Regions from separate parts of the Labrys methylaminiphilus subsp. lupini genome, predicted to be linked through region 2. Evidence: predicted binding sites of a transcription regulator. Region 2 holds the regulator's gene; each other region holds the start of a gene.
What was found. Region 2 encodes PhoB, which activates phosphate uptake and scavenging genes when phosphate is short. Its sites were predicted from a motif close to TGTCATNNANCTGTCAT; they were not measured.
Positions count from the first base shown of each region.

Region 1: a site for PhoB is predicted at 1,911-1,927, ahead of ACN6KF_RS10205 (UDP-2,3-diacylglucosamine diphosphatase). Genes of this name have one in related genera too.
Region 3: a site for PhoB is predicted at 2,494-2,510, ahead of ACN6KF_RS05660 (alkaline phosphatase D family protein). Genes of this name have one in related genera too.
Region 4: a site for PhoB is predicted at 1,936-1,952, ahead of ACN6KF_RS23795 (alkaline phosphatase). Genes of this name have one in related genera too.

Region 1 covers NZ_JBMDIH010000001.1:2,160,297-2,164,490, forward strand. The annotation lists gene ACN6KF_RS10200 (glycosyltransferase family 4 protein) at 1-952, opposite strand, end outside; gene ACN6KF_RS10205 (UDP-2,3-diacylglucosamine diphosphatase) at 962-1,777, opposite strand; gene ACN6KF_RS10210 (undecaprenyl-diphosphate phosphatase) at 2,076-2,936, opposite strand; gene ACN6KF_RS10215 (DUF2852 domain-containing protein) at 3,175-3,600, shown strand; gene ACN6KF_RS10220 (fumarylacetoacetate hydrolase family protein) at 4,112-4,194, shown strand, end outside.
Region 2 covers NZ_JBMDIH010000001.1:3,724,704-3,728,897, forward strand. The annotation lists gene pstB (phosphate ABC transporter ATP-binding protein PstB) at 1-374, shown strand, start outside; gene phoU (phosphate signaling complex protein PhoU) at 410-1,129, shown strand; gene phoB (phosphate regulon transcriptional regulator PhoB) at 1,143-1,844, shown strand; gene ACN6KF_RS17645 (hypothetical protein) at 1,985-2,722, shown strand; gene ACN6KF_RS17650 (RNA polymerase sigma factor) at 2,741-3,979, opposite strand; gene ACN6KF_RS17655 (YciI family protein) at 3,998-4,194, opposite strand, start outside.
Region 3 covers NZ_JBMDIH010000001.1:1,212,706-1,216,899, forward strand. The annotation lists gene ACN6KF_RS05655 (malonate--CoA ligase) at 1-728, shown strand, start outside; gene ACN6KF_RS05660 (alkaline phosphatase D family protein) at 870-2,450, opposite strand; gene ACN6KF_RS05665 (hypothetical protein) at 2,713-4,143, shown strand.
Region 4 covers NZ_JBMDIH010000001.1:5,063,806-5,067,999, reverse strand. The annotation lists gene ACN6KF_RS23800 (L,D-transpeptidase family protein) at 57-1,598, opposite strand; gene ACN6KF_RS23795 (alkaline phosphatase) at 2,106-3,878, shown strand; gene ACN6KF_RS23790 (hypothetical protein) at 4,131-4,194, shown strand, end outside.

The DNA.
Region 1 (4,194 bases), 1.6 Mb from region 2:
CCCAGGAATATTTCAGTGCCTCTGCACGCGCATCGGCGGGCTTGAGCTCGAGGCATGCCAGCGCCGCCCGAGCGAGGTCGTTGTCGAGGATACCCGTTTTGCTGGTGCTGATCACGTCGATCGGCCCCGTCACCGGAAAGGCTGCCACCGGCAGGCCGCTGGCCATCGCTTCGAGCAGGACGATGCCGAATGTGTCGGTCAGGCTCGGAAACACGAAGACATCCGCCGAAGCATAGGCCTTCGCCAGGTCCTCTCCCTCCAGCATGCCGGCGAAGTGCACGTCCGGATAGTGTGAGCGCAGCATCTCCAAGGCCGGGCCGCTCCCCACCACCACTTTCGAACCAGGCAGCTCGAGACCGAGAAAGGCCTCGATATTCTTCTCGACCGCAACCCGCCCGACATAGAGGAAGATGGGTCCGGGCAGGTCGAAAACGCGCACGGGCCTGGGCCTGTACAATCCCGCATCGACCCCTCGCGACCAGCGCATCAGCCGCTTGAAGCCGCGACCCGCCAGTTCACGCTCCAGGGCCGGGGTGGAAACCATGGTACCCGCTCCGGCATTGTGGAAACGCCGGATCCAACGATAGCTCCAGTCGAGCGGCACCGGGACACGTGCGGCGAGATATTCAGGAAAACGGGTGTGATAGCTGGTGGTGAAGGGGCGGCCCTTCTTCAGGCAGACCCGGCGGGTGAGCAGGCCGATCGGCCCCTCGGTGGCGATATGGACATAGTCCGGCTTCTCGGCCTCGATATGCCTTTCGATGGCGCCGAGCGGCGGCATGGCAAGCCGAATCTCCGGATAGGAGGGCATCGGCACCGACCAGAAGCGGTCCGGCGCCAGGAATTCTATCTCAACGCCCTGACGCGAGGCTGCCGCAGCCGTCTGTTCCAGGGACCGGACAACGCCGTTGACCTGCGGGCGCCAGGCGTCGGTGGCAATCAGGATCTTCACGGGACCGGCTCAGGCGGCACGCTGAGGGACCAGCGTCTCGCCTTGGAGTTCCGGCGGCTTGTTGGCCTGACGAACGAGTTCGCTCCAGCGCACCAGTTCGAAACGACCATCGAAATGCTCGACGATAGCCGTGCAGCTTTCGACCCAATCGCCGGAGTTGATGTAGGTGACGCCATCGAGATCGCGTAGCGTGGCGTGATGGATGTGGCCGCAGATGACCCCATCGCAGTTCAGCCGCTTGGCTTCCTTGGCCAGGGTCTCTTCGAAATGGCCGATGAAACTGACGGCGTTCTTCACCTTGAGCTTGGCCCAGGCGGACAGCGACCAATAGGACAGGCCGAGGCGCCGGCGAATGGCGTTCAGCCAGGTATTGACACCCAAGGCCGTGACATAGGCCCAGTCGCCGAGCAAGGCCAGCCACTTGGCGTGGCGCACCACCACGTCGAAGGCATCGCCATGCATCACCAGATAGCGCTTGCCGTCAGCAGCCACGTGCACCGTCTGCTCGATCACCTCGATGCCACCGAAATGATGCCCGGGGAAATCACGCAGGAACTCGTCGTGATTACCGGGAATATAGACCATGCGCGCGCCCTTGCGGGCCTTGCGCAGCAGCTTCTGCACCACATCGTTATGCGCCTGCGGCCAGTACCAACCACTTTTCAGCTGCCAGGCGTCGACAATGTCGCCGACCAGATAGATCGTCTCGGCGTCATAGGCGCGCAGGAAGTCGAGCAGCATATCGGCCTGACAACCACGCGTCCCAAGATGCACATCCGAGATAAAGAGCGCTCGATAGCGCGTGCCTTCGCTTTCGCTGTTCATGGCACCATCCTCAACCGGCCCAAAACGTATCGTCGAAACAAGCAAGAGAACATAGAGCGCTTGCTTTGATGCGCTTTGCTGCAGACATCAGCGAAATCGACGACGCATCCTGATTGTCACAAACACGATTCAGTTCATGGTTTTATGACAGGCGATATGTCCGATGGGACATCGATGCTCTTTCGTCCCCTTTTCTCTTACGGCGTCTTGCGCGGAGGCTGAATCACCTCAAATGGCATAGACGCTCCGAAACAAAGAACTAGAGCAAACAAGCGTTCACTCATGAACGCCCCCTACTCTAGTGATAGGCGACCCACAGCACGACGGCACCGAGCAAGATGCGGTAGATGGTGAAAGGCCAGGTCGAAAAGCGCTCGAGGATACGCATCAGCCCCCACAGGGCCGCGAAGGACGAAATCGTTCCGACCACCAGGCCGACCAGCAAGATTAGCCAGCCCTCCGTGGAGAGGTGAGCCCGCAAAAGCGTGGTGATTTCGTGCAGGCCGGCCAAGGCAATGGCGGGAATGCCGAGAAGGAAGGAAAAGCGCGCGGCCTCCTCCCGCGAGAAGCCGCGAAACAGCGAGGCGGTCAGGGTCGATCCGGACCGGGACACACCGGGGATCAGCGCGCCGACCTGCGCAAGCCCGACGATCAGGGCATCGCACAACCGCATGTCTTCGACCCTGCGCTCATGACGGGCCATGAGTTCCGCCGCGGCGAGCAGGCCGCCCATGACAAGGCAGGCAAAACCGATCACCGGCAGGGCGCGCAAGGGGCTGTCGCACCGGTTGAGAAGTGGCGCAAGCAGCAAGCCAGCCACCACGATCGGGATAGTGCCCAGCACCACGCCCACCGCCAGGCGAAATTTCGGGGACATCCAATCCCCTGTCCGCACGGCCGCCAGCGATCCGCTGGTGATCGATCCGATATCCCCCCAGAAATAACAGACCACGGCGCACAAGGCCGCAAGTTGCATGGCCGCGGAGAAGGCTGATCCCGGATCCTGCCAACCAAGAAGGGCCGGCACCAGTCTCATATGGGCCGTCGAGGAAATCGGCATCAGCTCGGTGATACCCTGGACGACGCCGAGGAAAGCGACCTTTGCCACCCCCAAAGTCATAAAGCCTGTGTCGACGCCTTCGGTGCAAGCGCCACTCATTCCACACCTCAAGGATTGCGCCCGGCCCAGCACGCACTCCCACAGAGCTTTCGATCGCGGCAACTTTGCGGCAGACCATCGCCGCCAAATGAATTTGCCAGGCAATAAATGGGACGGGGCCGTCGCGGCTGCGACGATCGCCAAGATTAAATCGGACACAACTTCGGCTTGTACCCTTGAAGCCGCCCCTCGCCACCCCCAATTGCTCGATTGCTGGGTTGCAACATGGGAGAGGATAATGACCTCTTGTTCTACACGTGGCCGCTGGCATCCGCTGCATGTCGTGGCGGTGATCGCCGGGTTTCTGATCTGGTGGCCGCTCGGCCTGGCGGCGCTGGCCTATTTCATCTGGGGCGACCGTTTCCCTAGGGAAAAGGTACGTGAGGGCTTCGAGCGGGCCAAGGCCGAATTCGCCGGTTTTGGCCGCGATCAGCGTAGCTATGCCGGCCATGGCTGGTCAGCCACGGGCAATGCCGCTTTCGACGACTATCGCCGCGAGACGCTGCGACGCCTGGAAGAGGAACGTCGACGCCTCGAGGAAGAAGGCCGCGCCTTCGGCGAATTCGTCACCAATCTGCGCCGCGCCCGCGACAAGGAAGAGTTCGATCGCTTCATGGCCGAGCGCAACACCGCTCGCAACGGCGGCGACAGCCATTCCGCCTGATAGGCCAGGCGTCCTTTCCACGAATAATGACGAGGCCCGCGCAGCTCGCTCTGCGCGGGCTTTCTTATTGCCGGGTGCGCAGGCATCTTGCCCATAGGCGCTAACTTTTGCGAATGGAGGCGCAGGTAGCGTGGAGGGTCGATCTCCACAGCTCCATCAATTGATGGAGCGAGATCGACCGCCTTTGTCCTCTATCTGGCTCGACATTTCCAAGATGGTCGATCTGGAGATCGACCCTCCAATCTGGTGCCACCACCCAAAGTTAGCGCTCATAGGCTGGAAGCCTGCTCTTGGAAGGGCACCATTGGAAGAAGGAAGAGTGGGCAAGACGCCAGCGCACCCGTGAAACAATCACGCGCATTTCTCAGACAATACTTGCGATAGGTCCCCTCGTTCGGGCATGATCCGCCCCGGCCGGTCGAGGGTGCACGCCCGATACAGACCGGCCTTCATGATCGATGATTTCAAGGACAGCCCGAAGGGCTGCAGCTCTCGACCAAAGGACTCCACTATGAAGCTGGTACGGTATGGCAAGCCGGGCTCGGAAAAGCCCGGCCTGATCGATGCGGATGGCAAGATCAGGGACTTGTCGGC
Region 2 (4,194 bases):
TGACCAAGGCCGCCCTGTGGAACGAGGTCAAGGACCGCCTGCACGCCTCTGCGCTCGGCATGTCCGGTGGCCAGCAGCAGCGCCTGTGCATCGCCCGCACCATCGCGGTGAAGCCCGAAGTCGTGCTGCTGGACGAGCCGACCTCCGCGCTCGATCCGATCTCGACCGCCAAGATCGAGGAACTGATCGACGAATTGAAGCGGGACTTCACCATCGTCATCGTCACGCACAATATGCAGCAGGCGGCGCGTTGCGCGGATGTGACGGCCTTCTTCTATCTGGGTGACCTCATCGAGGTCGGCCAGACCAACAAGATGTTCACCACCCCGAACGACAGCCGTACACAGGATTACATCACCGGCCGCTTCGGCTGATCCCTCGGCCAGCGTCGAATTCATTTGGAGGCGGCATGTCCGACCACATCGTTACATCCTTCGATCAGGAATTGCGCGAATTGCGCAACATGATCGCCGAAATGGGTGGCTATGCAGAGAAGAGCGTAGCCGACAGCGTCGAAGCCCTGCTCAAGCGCGACACCCAGCGCGCCAAGGCCGTGATCGAGCTCGATCTGGCGATCGACAAGCTCCAGCGCCAGGTCGAGGACCGGGCTATCCTGGTCATCGCCAAGCGCCAGCCACTGGCACTCGACCTGCGCGAAATCGTCTCGGCCCTGCGGGTGGCCAACGATCTCGAACGCATCGGCGACCTCGGCAAGAACGTCGCCAAGCGCGTGGTCGCCATCCACAGCCATGCGCAGCCGGCCCAGCTCTTCGGCGGTTTCGATCATATGGCTGACCTGGTGCTCGAGCAGCTCAAGCAGGTCCTCGACGCCTTCGCCCAGCGCAATGTCGAAGAAGCGCTCTCGGTCTGGAGTTCGGACGGCGAGATCGATGCGATGTACACCTCGCTGTTCCGCGAATTGCTGACCTACATGATGGAAGATCCGCGCAATATCGGCTTCTGCACCCATCTGCTGTTCTGCGCCAAGAACATCGAGCGCATCGGCGACCATGCCACCAACATCGCCGAGACGGTGCATTACCTGGTGACCGGTGAATCGCCGGCCGGCGAGCGGCCCAAGGCGGACAACAGCACCGATCTCGTCGACCTTCCTGTGCCGGCTAAGTAACAAGGGATAGGCCATGCCTCCCAAGGTTCTGATCGTCGAGGACGAAGAAGCATTGACCCTGCTGCTGCGCTACAATCTCGAAGCCGAAGGCTATGAGGTCGACAGTGTGGCGCGCGGTGACGATGCCGAGATCCGCCTGCGCGAAAGCGTGCCGGATCTGGTATTGCTGGACTGGATGCTGCCGGGGTTGTCGGGTATCGAATTGTGCCGGCGCATCCGCATGCGGCCGGAAACCGAGCGCCTGCCCGTGATCATGCTCACGGCGCGTGGCGAGGAAACCGAGCGTGTGCGGGGTCTGGCCACCGGCGCCGACGATTATGTCGTCAAGCCCTTCTCCGTGCCGGAACTCTCGGCCCGCGTCCGCGCTCTGCTGCGTCGGGCCAAGCCCGATCACGTCGCCTCCCTGCTCAAGGCCGGTGACATTTCCCTCGACCGCGAGACCAAGCGCGTTCATCGCGGCAATCGCGAGATCCGCCTCGGCCCGACCGAATTCCGCCTGCTCGAATTCCTGATGCAGGCGCCGGGACGCGTGTTCGCACGCGAGCAATTGCTCGACAGCGTCTGGGGCCGCGACGTCTACATCGACGAGCGCACGGTCGACGTGCATGTCGGGCGACTGCGCAAGGCGATGAACCGCACGCGCGAGATCGACCCGATCCGCACGGTTCGCGGCGCCGGCTATTCCTTCGACGAGACCTTCGCCAAGCAGGCCTAGGACGGATATTTCATCGCCCGACACCAAGGCCGGCGGCTCGCCGCCGGCCTTGTCGCATCACGTACCCGGTACTCGCCCGATCTAGGCGATTTCAGAGGCTTGCGATAAGACGACTTGCCAAAGAAAATGCCGGGGTTGCCATGATCCGTTCCTTGCTCGTCGCGTCGCTTTTGACTGCCAGTTCGTTGGCGCTGCTTCCCAGCGATGCCGCAGCGGCCAAGCTCAAGAAAACCTTGTGTTCGGGCGAGTTCGGTACCGGCTCCGGCTTGGCGGGCTCCTATATCGGCAAGGATTGCTTCATCGCAGCCGACAGCGACATGCAGGAGCAGGTCGCCGGTATCTGCAAGGAAGGCTCGCGATGCGAGGTCGAGGCCATGGTGGAGGTCGCACCCGATGGCAGCAGGCAGATCAGGACCGTCTTGTCCGTCAGGCAGGCCGGACGCGCGCCCGCCACGCGCATGTCCTATGCCCAGAAGGCGGGCAACTATGCCGACGGCATCTATGCCTTGCAGGACGATGGCTGCGACAAGCAGGGGGCGACGCCAGGCAACCGGGTTTCCGTGCAGCTTCTACGGGCAGCCGGTCCTGCCATCCAGCTCTACGGCAAATATTGCGCGGTCATCGAGGCCGATGGCGAGGAGCCTTCCAGCGCCAAGTTCCAGGCGACGCTGCAGCTTCGATGCGGCAGCTCGCCGGCGCAGGACCAGGCCCTGCGAAGCGGCCGCTCCGGCACGGCGGAAACCATCGTGATGACCCCCGCCCCCGAGCGGCAGCTGTGGCTCGATGAAGACACATTGATCCGTTGCCCGATCAAGCGCGCCTATACACCGCAATGGTGGATCGAGGCCCCGCCCTTCAATGGCCGCTATCCCCAATAGCTTCTGCAGGCGCCGATATCAGCCCAGAGCCGCCAGGCGCCCTTGCAGATAACGGCGGATGACGGGATCACTCTCCAGCCCGATCGCCCGCGAATAGGCGTTGCGGGCCTCCTCCTGCCTTGCGGCGCGGGCCAGCAAGTCCGCGCGTGCAGCCCAATAAGGCTGGTAATCGGCGATCCGCCTGTCGCTGGCGACCTCGTCGAGCCCGGCCAATCCGGCTTGCGGTCCCGCAAGACGGGCGAGCGCCACGGCTCTGTTGATGGCAGCGACGGGGGACGCGGTCAGTAGTACCAAGGCCTCATACAGCGTGACGATCGCGGCCCAGTCCGTCGTCGCGCAGATGCGCCTATTGGCATGGGCCGATTGCAGCGCGGCTTCGAGCTGATAGCGACCGATCTGTCGCGCCTGCCCGGCCCTGGCGAGCAAAGCCTCAGCCTCCTCGATCAGGGCGGCATCCCAACGCGTGGTATCCTGCTGTTCCAACGGGATATAGTCGCCGACCGGGCTACGGCGTGCAGCCCGCCTCGCCTCGGCATGCAGCATCAGGGCCAGCAGGCCGAGCACTTCCGGCTCGCCGGGCAGGAGCGAGACCAGCAACCGGCCGAGCCAGATGCCTTCCACCGACAGATTGCGCTCGCGGGCCTGCGCCCCTTCGGGATCGGCCCAGCCCTCGGCATAGACGGCATAGACGGCCTCCAGTACCGCTTCGAGACGACCGGGCAACTCGTCGGGTTCCGGGATCCGGAAGGGGATGGCGGCCTGCTTGATCTTGAGCTTGGCCCGCACCAATCTCTGGCTCATCGCCGCAGGTGAAACCAGGAAGGCGCTGGCGATCGCGCCGGCGTCGAACCCCAATATCGTCTGCAGGATCAAGGGCGCGCGCACGGCGGCATCGAGCGAGGGATGAGCACAAGCGAACATCAGGCGCAGGCGCTCATCGGGAATGACAGGCTGTTCGGCCTGCTCGGAGGCGAGGGCCTCGACATGGCGGATGACCTCGTCCGCCTTTTCGCCGCGCAGCTTGGCGCGGCGGGCCGCGTCGATCTGCCGGCGCCGGGCCGCGGTCAGGAGCCAGGCTTCGGGATTGGCGGGCACACTGCCCGCCGGCCAATGTTCCAAAGCCGCCGCAAAGGCGTCGGCCAGGGCGTCCTCCGCCCCCGCAATGTCGCCCGAACGTGCCGCGAGAAGGGCGACGAGCCTGCCATAGCTGCGTCGCGCGACGATTTCGGCAAGTTCGACGGCGGGGGCGGAAGGCACCGGATCGGCTCGCTTGGTTCAATAATCCTTGGGGTCCCACACCGGCCGGACCTCGATGGTACCGATGGCTGCACTCGGGCAACGCGCAGCCCAGCCGATCGCGGCATCCAGGTCCGGCACATCGATGATGTAGAAACCGCCGAGTTGTTCCCTGGTGTCGGCGAAGGGGCCGTTGAGCACCTGGGTCTTGCCGTCGGCGAGGCGCACGGTCGTCG
Region 3 (4,194 bases), 2.5 Mb from region 2:
CCGAGGCGACCGCCCATATGCGGCTGTTCGTGTCGGGATCGGCGCCCCTGCTGTCGGAGACCCATGAGCAATGGAAAGCGCGCACCGGCCATGCCATCCTCGAACGCTATGGCATGACCGAAACCAACATGATCACCTCCAACCCCTATGACGGGGCGCGCGTGGCTGGTGCGGTCGGCATGCCGCTGCCGGGCATCTCGCTGCGCATCACCAAACCCGAGACGGGCGAGGCCTTGCTGCAAGGCGAGATCGGCATGATCGAGGTGAAGGGCCCCAACGTATTCAAGGGCTATTGGCGCATGCCGGAAAAGACCAAGTCGGAATTCCGGCCCGACGGCTTCTTCATCACCGGCGACCTCGGCAAGATCGATGCCCAGGGTTATGTCCACATCGTCGGACGCGGCAAGGACCTGGTGATCACCGGCGGCTACAACGTTTATCCCAAGGAAGTCGAGACGGAAATCGATGGCATTCCCGGCGTGTTCGAGAGTGCCGTCATCGGCGTGCCGCATGCTGATTTCGGCGAGGGCGTGACGGCCATCGTGGTGCGCAAGCCCGGCGCCACCGTGGAGGAGCGAACGATCCTTCAGACCCTGGAAGGGCGCCTCGCCAAGTTCAAGCAGCCCAAGCGCGTGCTCTTCGTCGACGAATTGCCGCGCAACACCATGGGCAAGGTCCAGAAGAACGTGCTGCAGACGACCTATCGCGATCTTTACGCGCGGGGGTGATCGATATTGTCATCCCGGACGCGTTGCAGCACGAAGTGATGCAGCGCACGTCCGGGATCGCAAGTCGGATGAGGCCATATCTCGATGCGGTCCCGCATCTGCGGCGCAGCATTGCATGCTGCACCGCGTGCGGGATGACATTCAGCCGAGCTTCGGCTCGAGCTGGGTCGACCAGAGCGAGGCATCGGCGGCGTCGCGCAAGGTGACGGTCATCACCCGCGTGTCGGCGGCGATGGCGACATGGCCGAAGAACTGCAGGCCGGCCGCGGGCGACAGGTTCTGCTGGCCGCCTTCCGGCGCCTTCACATATTTGAGCTCGGGCCCGAAGGTCATGTCGAGGTCGTTCGGGCCGAAGGTGCCCGAGTGGAGCGGGCCGGAGACGAACTCCCAGAAGGGATCGAAGTCCTGGAAAGCCGCCTTGTCCGGGTTGTAGTAATGGGCGGCGGTGTAGTGGACGTCGGCCGTCAGCCACACCGTGTTCTTCACGCCGGCCGCCTTGATGAAGCGCAGGAGATCGGCGAATTCGAGCTCGCGGCCGAGCGGCTTGCCATTGTCGTTGTTGGAGACGGCTTCGAAGCCCTTCTTCTGGTCGGCCTTGTCCCACACCACCAGAGCGAGCGGCATGTCGGCGGCGATCACCTTCCAGGTCGCCTTGGAGTTGGCGAGTTCGCGCTTGAGCCAGGCAAGCTGCTCGGCGCCGAGGAAGGCGGCTTCCCCACCTTCCGTGGCCTGCAGATTGTCGCCGTTGGGGCCGCGATAGGTGCGCATGTCGAGCATGAAGACGTCGAGCAGCGGGCCATAGGGGATCTTGCGATAGACCCGGCGCGGCTCGGCCAAAGTGGTGGCGATCGGCATATATTCGTGGAAGGCCTGTGCGGCGCGCGCCGCCAGGGCCGCAATCGACTTTTCCTTGTAGCGATCGTCGCTGAGCAGGTCCTTGGAGGACGACCAGTTGTTGGTCACCTCATGGTCGTCCCACTGGGTGATGACAGGAACCTGCTGATAGAGCGCGCGGAAATTCTTGTCCATGAGGTTGTATTTGTACTGTCCGCGATATTCGTCGAGGGTCTCGGCGACCTTGGACTTTTCCGGCGTGACGATGTTCTTCCAGATGGTGCCGTCAGGCAGCTTCACCTCGGGCTTGATCACGCCGTCGGCATAGATGTTGTCACCGGAATGGATGAAGAAATCCGGGTTGTGCTTGAGCATGGCCGAATAGATCTTCATGCCGCCACGGTCGGCATCGATGCCCCAGCCCTGGCCGGCGGTATCGCCGGACCAGACGAAGGAGACGTCACGCAGCCCGGCCGGAGCCGAGCGCAGATGTCCGGTGACGACCTCGCTCTCGACGCCGGTATGGGCGAGATCCTGGAAGCGCACGCGGTAGAAGATCTCCTGGTCCGCCGGCAGGCCTTCCGCCAGGATCTTCACGGTGTAGTCCGTCTCGGGGGAGGCCGTCACCGTCGGCAGCCGGTTCACGGTCTTGAAACTCTCGGTGGTCGACCATTCGAAGATCGCATTGGCTGGGCGGTCGGTGCGCGACCACAGCACGGCTCTGTCGCCGGCTACGTCGCCCGACTGCAGGCCGGCCGTAACCTGGGGACGATCGGCGGCACGGGAGACCCCCGGCATCGCCAGCGAACCCGTTGCACCGAGAAGGCCGGTTGCGGCGGTTGCGGTCAGGAAGCGGCGGCGGGACAAAGGTCTTTCGATGAAGCGCATGGCGACTCTCCGGCTTGAATTGCGCTCCTTCTTGGCCACCGACATGACAGAGGCATGTCAAATAGTTGGAGGAATTGTAAACTGTGCTCGAGAGGGGCGGTGAACGGGTCTCATGCGGTGGCCTGCAGCAAAAATTCACAGGCGGCGCGCATCGGGTTATGGCATAGGGAGACGGGGATCTTCCATGCAGCAGACCGGGTATTTTATGACTTTCTTGAAGAAATCTGAGCGTAAGCACCGTGTTGCGCGCAAGGCAATGCTGGTGAGCGTCGCGCTGATCGGGTTGGTCTCGCCGCCGGCAATGGCAGAACCTGCCACCGAGCAGGGAGCCAAGGCGATCCGAGAAGAGATTGCTCGCTATCTTGGCCCGAAAGTGATCGAGAAGGGTATTGTCACGGTCAAGCCCAATGGCGACAGCTACGATCTCGTCTACGATCTCAGCAGCAGCAAGCTCGGCCTGCCTGCTGACGGTGCACAATTCAGCTTCGGTCCGCTTGCCACCCGCCTTACGCCGCAGGGAGGTGGCAAATATGTCTTCGAGCAGACGGTGCCTTCGCTCGATTTCGTCTACAAATCGGCCAAGGCCGGCCCTCAGAGCGAACTGGTCCAGCGCCTGAAGAATTGCATCGGAAAGGGCATTTTCGACCCTAAGGCCGTGCAATTCACCGATCAAACAATGAGCTGCGAGTCGGCCGTCTTCACGATGCGCTCGCCCATCGAGGACATCGACGCTAGCATCGGCAAGATCGATTTCACCATCACCGGAAAGGTGGGGGATGCCAGCAAGACGGACCTGAACATGACGGGCGACCTCCTGGACCTCGTCGAGACGGTCACCGTCAAAGATCCGGCCAACCCTGCCCCTCCCATGGTGCTGCGCGCCGATCGCGTGCACGAGACCTTCGTAGCCAGTGGCTTCAGCAGCCCGCAGTTCATGCAGGCCCTCGCCTATTTCGCGGCCCGCAAGGCTGGCGACAATGGCAAGGCGGCCCAGGAGCAGGCGCGGGCCAAGCTGAAGGCCGTATTGCCATTGTGGCAAACGCTGACGGCGCAGATCCGCTATGACAACATGACGGTGGGGACGCCCAAGGGCATCATCAAGATTGCCTCGGTTGATACCAATCTCGCCTCGAACGGCTTGGTGAAGACAGGCAATGTCGGCCTGAATCTGGCCATGAGCGGCCTCGTCCTGCCGGACGGCATGATGCCAGACTGGGCCAAGTCCCTGGTGCCGGAAAAAGCTACCCTCGATTTCAACCTGACAGGGCTCGATCTCGAGACGATCGCCGGCAAGATGATCGAGGCTGGCACCGATGCAAAACCTGCCCAGGCCGACGCGTTAAAAGCGGTGCTGATGCCCTTGCTTCTGGCGAACCAGCCCAAGCTCACCTTCGGCCAGAGCCTGACGGCGCCTGCCTATGATGTGAAGGGGCAGGGGGAAACCTCACTGTTGCCCGCCCAGCAGGGCAAGGCGACGGTCTCTACCTCCAATCTGGATGGGGTCGCCGCCGCTCTCGGCAAGGCCGGTGGCTCCGACCCCGGGCCGCAGCGCGCCACCATGGGCATCGCCTTCCTGAAGGGCCTGGCGAAGACCGGGCCGGATGGCCGGCTGACCTGGGATATCGACTTCGACAGTCTCGCCCGCAAGGTCACGGTGAACGGCCAGTCCTTCGGGCCGGGTGCGCAGAAATAGGGCACCTTCAACCTGCAAGCTGTGCGTTCGGAGGGCGGCCTTCCCTGAAAG
Region 4 (4,194 bases), 1.3 Mb from region 2:
CTCTCCCATGCCGGGAAAGGGCTCACGGATCAATCGATCAAGAAAACGGCCGAAGCTCAGTTGGTCGCCGTGGCGCCCTGGTCGCCGCCCAGGCCGAGCCAGCGCTTGTAGAAAGGCTGCTCCGTCGGCGGATTGGTGATCGCCGGCGGCAGCTCGGCCATCTGGGCGGCCGGAAGCGCGGCTCCAGCCATCATCGGCTTGCCGGGCGTCAGCGTCTTTGCCTTGCCATGCTTCGGCTTGGTATCGGGCACAGTGCCGGTCTGGATCGGGTCGACATTGATCGCCGCCGGCGAGGCCGGTTGTTCGGCCGGCGCATAGCCGAGCCAGCGCGCATAGAAGGGCTGTCCCTCCGGCGCGGCGGCCGCCACCAATTGGCTTGGCGGAGCGTTGGCAGCGGGAGCAGCCATAGCCACGGCAACCGGCTTCTGCGGCATGGGAGCCGGAAGCTTGTTGCCCATCAGGCGGGCATAGACGGCCTCCTGACGCTTGGCGACGGCCTTCGGATCCGCCACGCCCTTGATCGGCTTGCGGGCCACTGCCGCTTCCGAATAGAGCAGGCTTTCGGCTGCGGCATAGGTCACGCGATGGGCGGCATTCGCGTCTGCTTCCGTGGCCGGCGCGCCCGCATCGTTGAGGGCGACTTCGGTCACGTCGACACGCGAATAGGTGAAGGGACGATCCTTGCCGGGGACAGCCGACTGGTCGACGGCGCGCGCGGCGAACACCGGATTGGAGCCACCATCCTGGTAGATATAGTTGACGGCCTTGGTGCCGGAGGCAACCAGCGAGGTGATCTTGGCATCGTCGCCGCGCCGCTTCTCGTAAACGGCGGCAGCCACATTCTGGCTGGCGGGCGCGATAGCACAGTCAGTCCCGCCATTGCCGTTGAAGACATAGCGGCCCTTGCAGACATCGACCTTGACCGTCTGCTTGGTGACCTCGAAATTGTCGGTGCCTTCCTTCAGGTTCTGCCAGAAGCCGATATTCGGGTTGCGGCGATTCCTGGCCATGTTCTCGGGCGTCATGCGGAAGGGCAGCGACTGCACCTGGAACGAAGCCTGCCCGCCCTGCAACGCCTCACGCGCCACGGCATAGATCTCGGCCACCTGCTTGTCGGTCATGGCAAAGCAGCCGCGCGAGGAGCAGGAGCCATGCACCATGATGTTGCCGCCGGCCCGGCCGAGCTGGCGATCGAAGTTGTTGGGGTAGCCGATGTCGAAGGACAGATAATATTGCGAATTCGGATTGAGACTGCTCATGCCCACCGCATAGAAGCCTTCGGGCACTTGGCGGTCGCCCTCGCTCTTCTTCGGACCGAGCTGTCCCGACCAGCGGCAGACCGGATAGCTCTTGAGCAGAGCATAACGCCCGCTCGAGGTCTGCTTCCAGAGCTCGAGTTCGGACTCTTTCTTGTAGATGCGCACCAGGATGGGCGCGGAACGCGCCATGCCCTTGGCCTGCATTTCGGCAATCAAGGCCTGCGGCACCGGGCTAGTCGAACGAACACTTGCGCCATTCTGATTGGAACAGGCCGCCGCCAGCAAAAGGACCGGCACGGCCATTGCAATCTTGCGCATCAACTTGAAGTGAGCGGTCATGAACCAGTGAACCCGTGCAAAGTCAGTAATACGGACTAAGGGACATTTACAATCAACGACCGCTCGCCGCAAGCCATGGGCCGGTCGTGGTTACGCAACAGCGTGAACGGAACCTTAACGGCACAATGCCTGATTCCACGCCCCGCCGATAGGGGCCTTCCACCGGAAACTCGGCCGGGACCCTATAGACTTCCTCACGACCAGACAAGCATCGGCCACAACAAAACTTCATTTCGAACAGGATGCGAGGATACGACATGGAGTCTTTGCCGCCCCGGATCTGACGGATGCCCCCTCTATACTGCTTGTGATACGGCCTGATCCTGGTCCCGCCCGCTGTCATGGACCTGTCGCACGCGCTGGCTATCCCTAGCGCGAAGCGCGTTCAGGGGGAACGCGCCCTCTTCCAGTTCTTTGTTTCCACGCGTCTTTGCAACTCTCGGCACGCTCGCCAAACCGCAAGACGCTTCAGTGACAAAGTCTGTTCGCATCCGCGAAAGGATTGCCATGCGCACGCTCCTCGCCGCCCTTGCGGTCACCACCATGCTGATCGGTCCCAGCCAGGCCGCGGGCATCTATCCGCTCGACCGCGCCACCATCCTGGCCGGCTCGCCTTTCGACTTCAAGGCCGAGTTCGCCGGCACGGTGAAGCCGGAGGATGTACGCGTCACCGTCAACGGGCAGGATTACAAGGGTGTGTTCGGCAAGGACGTCGAGTTCGTCGCCTCCGAGAAGGGCAAGGACGACAAGGATCTCGGCTCGGCGGTACTGCTGCGCGGCCTGACCCTCGCGGTGCCGGGCAGCTACAAGATCGAGGTCTCGGCCGGCGGGCAGAGCCGCAGCGTGACCTGGGACGTCTTCGGCACCGCCGCCACGCCCAAGGCCAAGAACATCATCTTCCTGCTCGGCGACGGCCTGACGGTCGCCAACCGCACCGGCGCGCGCATCATGTCCAAGGGCATGACCGAGGGCAAGGCCAATGGCCGCCTCGCCATGGACGACCTCGACCACATGGCCTTCATCGGCACCTCGTCGACGGACGCCATCGCCACCGACAGTGCCAACACGATGTCGGCTTACATGACCGGGCACAAGACGGCTGTGAACGCTCTCGGCGTCTATGCCGACCGCACGCCCGCCAGCCTGGACGATCCGCGCGTCGAAACCATCGCCGAAGCGGTGCGCCGCACCTCGAAGAAGTCGATCGGTGTGGTCTCCACCGCCGAGATCGAGGACGCCACCCCGGCTGCCGTGGTTTCCCATACCCGCAAGCGCGCCGACAAGGCCGAGATCGTGGGCATGTTCTACGATGTGAAGCCGGACGTCATCCTGGGCGGCGGCTCGGCCTACTTCCTGCCCAAGTCGACCACCGGCTCCAAGCGCAAGGACGACAAGGACTACATCCAGCTCTTCAAGGACGCCGGCTATGCGCTGGCCACCGACAAGGACAGTCTCGCCGCGGCCTCCGGCACCAATACCGGCAAGATCCTCGGCCTGTTCCACACCGGCAACATGGACGTCGCGCTCGACCGTTTCCTCCTCAAGAAGGGCACGGTCGAGAAGTTCCCGAACCAGCCCGGCCTGGTCGACATGACCAAGGCGGCGCTCGACCAGCTTTCCAAGAATCCGGAAGGTTTCTTCCTGATGGTGGAAGGCGCCTCCATCGACAAGATGTCGCATGCGCAGGATGCCGAGCGCTCGCTCTATGAGACCATCGAGTTCGACAAGGCCGTCGGCATCGCCCGCGAATTCGCCAAGACCCATCCCGACACGTTGATCGTCGCCACCGGCGACCATACGCATTCCATGTCGGTGATCGGCACCGTCGACGACAGCAAGCCCGGCACCGACATGCGCGAAAAGGTCGGCATCTATGCCGACGCCGGCTTCACCAATTACGAAGACAAGGACGGCGACGGCTATCCCGACAAGATCGATCCCAGCAAGCGCCTGGCCGTCGTCTACGGAAACTATCCCGATCACTACGAGACCTTCAGCCCGAAGCTTGGTGGCCCCTACGAGCCCGCCATCCAGAACGAGAAGAAGGAATATGTCGCCAATCCGGCCTATAAGGACGTGCCCGGCGCGGTCTTCGTCCAGGGCAACATCCCGCGCAACAATGACAGCACCGCCCATGCGGTCGACGACATCGTGCTGCAGGCCACAGGCCCGGGCGCCGAGGGCTTCAAGGGCTATCTGGAAGAGAGCGATGTCTATCGCGTCCTGGCCGACGCCTTCGCACTCGGCGCTTCCAGCGCCCAGAAGGCCCAGATGCAATAAGGCTTTGCCCGGAAATAAACAGGTCGAATTGGCTCAACCTTTGTCATTGCCGGGCTTGACCCGGCAATCCAGCCCCCCCTCCCGGCATTGAAGACGAGGCGGCTGGATGCCCGGGTCAAGCCCGGGCATGACAAAGGCAGCGTTTCAGTTGTTGCCGACAACGCCTAATGATCGGACGACGGCCTCGGGCGGTTGGCCGCCCGAGGCGATGTTTCCTGGGAGCGCCGACCTCGGCCGGCGTAAGAGCTCACCATGACGTCAATCCCTTTCCTGCCCCGCCGCCACGTCCTCACTTTGCTCGGGCTGTCGCCGCTCC